DNA from 2 places in the Alteromonas fortis genome. Region 2 is predicted to be linked to the other one. Evidence: predicted binding sites of a transcription regulator. Region 2 holds the regulator's gene; the other holds the start of a gene.
What was found. The regulator LexA, encoded in region 2, represses DNA repair genes until DNA is damaged. The targets are predictions, from matches to a motif close to TACTGTATNNNNATACAGTA.
Positions count from the first base shown of each region.

Region 1: uvrD (DNA helicase II) is a predicted target of LexA. The motif match lies at 1,154-1,173, and genes of this name have one in related genera.

Region 1 covers NZ_LR812090.1:194,714-196,922, forward strand. Annotated here, with positions in the region: gene uvrD (DNA helicase II) at 1-1,095, opposite strand, end outside; gene cysE (serine O-acetyltransferase) at 1,602-2,209, shown strand, end outside.
Region 2 covers NZ_LR812090.1:4,578,413-4,580,621, forward strand. Annotated here, with positions in the region: gene coxB (cytochrome c oxidase subunit II) at 1-271, opposite strand, end outside; gene lexA (transcriptional repressor LexA) at 854-1,480, opposite strand; gene PCAR9_RS19650 (glycerophosphodiester phosphodiesterase family protein) at 1,721-2,209, shown strand, end outside.

The sequences.
Region 1 (2,209 bases), 4.4 Mb from region 2:
TTCCAGTACACGGGACTGGGCGTTATTTCTGTAAAGAATAGCGGTGTCGCTAAGGGCGTTGCCTTGATTTAGCCAGTCTTTAATTTTTGAAACAATGAAGCGGGCTTCGTCGAGTTCGTTAAAACCAGCATAGACAGAGATAAGCTCGCCCTGCGCATCTTCTGTCCACAGTTCTTTCCCTAAACGGCCTGTATTATTGTCGATAACCGTATTCGCTGCTTTCAGAATGTTCCCGGTAGAACGATAATTCTGCTCAAGGCGAATAGTGGTAGGCTCATTAAAGTCTTTTAAAAAATGCTGAATATTATCTACGTTTGCGCCGCGCCAGCCGTAAATAGACTGATCGTCGTCGCCAACAATCATAATGTTGTTATTGTCGCCGCTACACAGCATACGAAGCCATGCATATTGAATATTGTTGGTATCTTGGAACTCGTCAACTAACACAGCACGGAAACGGCGCTGATAGTGAGCCAACACTTCAGGGTTCTTTGCCCATAGCTCATGAGCGCGCAGCAATAGCTCGGCAAAATCAACTAAGCCTGAACGGTCGCAGGCGTCTTGATATGCAGCGTAGACTTCCCGCATGGTCTTTTGGATATGATCGCCATGGGTCTCGATATGCTGAGGACGCAGGCCTTCGTCTTTATTACCGTTTATGTACCACTGGATTTGACGAGGGGCCCAATGCTTTTCATCTAAATTCATGGCTTTTAGAATGCGGCGAATCAAACGGTACTGATCGTCAGAATCGATAATCTGAAAGTTTTCAGGCAGGTTAGCTTCAGCGTGGTGTGCGCGCAATAGGCGATGTGCAAGCCCGTGGAAGGTACCAATCCACATATTGTGTAGGCTGCGACCCATTAATGATTCAATACGGCCACGCATCTCTTTCGCTGCCTTATTGGTAAAGGTAACCGCGAGAATAGAAAAAGGTGCGATGTTTTCGACTTCCATCAACCACGCAATGCGATGCACTAATACACGGGTTTTACCACTACCTGCACCAGCTAATACTAGAGCATTAGACAATGGGGCTGCTACTGCTTCACGCTGTTTGTCGTTAAGCTCGTCTAGCAGTCGAGATACATCCATAGTTGGCACCTGTAAGTTGATATTGTTACACATTCAGCAGCACGCTATTATGCCATCAGCCTGTTAATTTATACAGTCCAGTTTTTCGCCCTTCTCGTTAATTAAAAGCGCGGTTATTTACCGATTTTAGGGTATGCGGTTATACGGGCTTTTTAGTAAATAGGTGCTTCGACCGTTCTAATTAAATTGTTACAGTGCCTAATGCCGTCAAAGGCAGGCCCAAAGGTTCACAAATGAAAGATACAGTTATTAGCTATAACGAATTAATACGATAAATTGATCGAATTATGCGCTTGGCAGGTATCACATCGGTATTGCATCACGCCAAACTCGGGTAAACTTTCTGCTCTTTTACTTTGGCAACCTCTGCACTTTCATACAAGGCGAGAGTTAGTCAAAAAGTTAAGCCATTTTAGGCAAGCTGAAAAAGTACACGGCCCCAATTTTTTAATGACGTACATTGGCACACAACCAGCTCACTAACAGCACATTAACGGGATATGCTCATGACCGCACTCTCCACGCCCATCGATTTCTGGTCGACGCTCAAACAAGAAGCGCAAATTGTTGCTGAAAACGAACCTTTGCTATCTAGCTATGTGCATGCCAGTGTTCTTGCGCACCATAATTTCGAATCGTCGCTAAGCTTCATTTTGTCAAACAAAATGGCAGATGACGTGATGCCTGCGCTTGCTATACGTGAGGTATTTGACGAAGCTTACTTGTTAGAGCCAGGTATTAGCGAGGCAGCCATTGCCGATATTATGGCGATTAATGCGCGGGATGCTGCGGTGAATGATTACCTTACTCCTTTACTGCACTTTAAAGGTTTCCATGCCGTGCAGGTACACCGAATGGCGCATTATCTTTGGCTTCACGGGCGCCACCAGTTAGCTTTATTCTTGCAAAGCCGTAACTCATCAAGCTTTGGTGTAGACATTCACCCAGCAGCGCGAATTGGTAAGGGCGTTATGTTCGATCACGCTACCGGTATTGTGGTGGGTGAGACTGCGGTAGTAGAAGATAACGTGTCTATTTTGCAGAGCGTTACGTTAGGCGGTACGGGTAATGAGTCGGGCGACCGTCACCCCAAAATTCGCCAAGGCGTGTTAAT
Region 2 (2,209 bases):
CGTGAAAGTTAGCGGGCTTAGCGCCACGAGACTTCCGATGAAGATACATTGAGGCAAACATCACCCCAAAGACGACTACCGCAATCCCTACGCATATAAAGAACATCAGCATATGCAGATCATAAACCTGCCCGCTGATGTCGGTGGCACCGCGTCTTAAATTAAGAGAAGAGACTTCTTCACTAACTTCTTGCGCAAGAAGTAACGGGGAAAAAAGCAAAAACGGTATTGTTGAACACCACTTTGCGAAAACGGTCGTTAGTTGTTTCACTCAGCACCTCCGTAATAGCAAGACCAAAAACGCTGATTATTTTGCGCACTGCCCTACCAAATGGTTTGCGAACGATTGACCCATCACCTCAACTTGTAAAACAAATTTAGAGCCACTGTTATTATTTTGTTAACCTCTGTATAAGAATTGCGCAATAATGCCGTGCCGTCTAGTCTTTTCTATTAAAAATTTAATGAAGAGGTTAATTTTTAATCATTTCATGTAGCAGGGTTGCGTTACAATTTTGGTAGAGTGGGTATAAGGCGTGCTGACGGCGCTTAAAAGATCAAACGCGCATTTTGAACGGGGAGCTGATGAGGATGAAGCTTTATTTAGTCACAAAATCAACAATTAACACATCGCTTCTCGTGTTTTTCAAACAAATTTTCAAATAATAAATGTGCTTTAGCCACTCTATACTCGGGCCAAATAGCGCATATCTTTCATACAACGGTGATGCCAGATTTCATAATTTTGAAACATACCAATAAACGCTAAACTAAGAAATTTAACTAAAATTTGGTACTAAAAGACATAAAAAAAGCGGCTAATACGCCGCTTTTGATTGAAGATGCTAAAACCTTACATCCAGTCGGCGTTTCTTATAACACCCACGGCAATACCTTCTATAGCAAAAGGCTCATTAGCAAGGTCTACTTTAATTGGCGAAAACTCTTCGTTTTCAGCATGAAGTAATACTTCACGACCGCGCTTTTCTAAACGCTTAACCGTAACGTCTTCATCCACCCGCGCTACAACTACCTGACCGTTGTGGACATCAGTCGTGCGATGCACAGCAAGAAGATCGCCATCCAAGATACCGATGTCCTTCATACTCATGCCGTTTACACGAAGTAAAAAGTCTGCCTGAGGCTGAAACAAAGCAGGGTCGACCTTGTAGTGCGATTCTACATGCTCTTGCGCCAAAATTGGCTCACCAGCCGCCACGCGCCCGATTAGGGGCAGGCCTTCTTCTTCTGGTGCAGTGTCCTCAAGGGGGATATTGAGCTTAATACCACGAGAGGTACCAGGCAAAATTTCAATTACGCCCTTACGCGCCAATGCCTTCAAATGTTCTTCTGCTGCGTTGGCAGAACGAAAACCAAGTTGACGAGCAATTTCCGCACGCGTAGGCGGCATTCCCGTTTCTAGCATGGTTGTTTTAATAAGTTCTAAAACTTCAGTTTGTCGAGCTGTGAGTGGGCGCATAAAAGACCTGTCTGTTCATACAGTTCCTGTAAGTATATACACCTAAAAACAAATAACAAGTAGTAAGCCTTGTGAGAAAAGCTCGAGGTGCCTTTAACATTCTTTATTTCCTATAAAAAATGTAGCCGATTCGTAACCCCATTATCACGAAACTGACACGCTCAACGCTTAGCGTAATTTTGGGCAGATGTTAATTACCCTACAAATAAAACTTAATTCATTAATTACAATGGAAAATTTATGAAACTAATTAAAAAAATACTTACGGTATTAGTCGTCACTCTAAGCTTAGCAGCGTGTGATGACGACTCTGTAGAAGTCGTTGAGCTAGAAAAACAGGTAGTTGTCGAAAACACAGTAACCGTGGTCGAAACAGTTGAAGTTCCTGTTATCGTTCAAGTACCGGCTGGAGAGGCCCCGAATATACAGATAGGGGCGCGCCCATCTTTTCTTGTAGAGGATATGGATGATGGAGAGCTAAAGACTGCACTACAACAATGTAGTGAAGGCCCGTTTTATAAAACAGATTTTTCAATTGGGCACCGTGGAGCGTCACTGCAGTTCCCGGAGCACACGAAAGAAGCCTACGAATCAGCGGCAAAACTTGGCGCAGGGATAGTAGAGTGTGACGTTACATTTACTAAAGATAAAGCTTTAGTGTGCAGGCATTCGCAGTGTGACTTGCATACTACAACGAATATACTCTCTACCGATTTGGCTGATAATTGC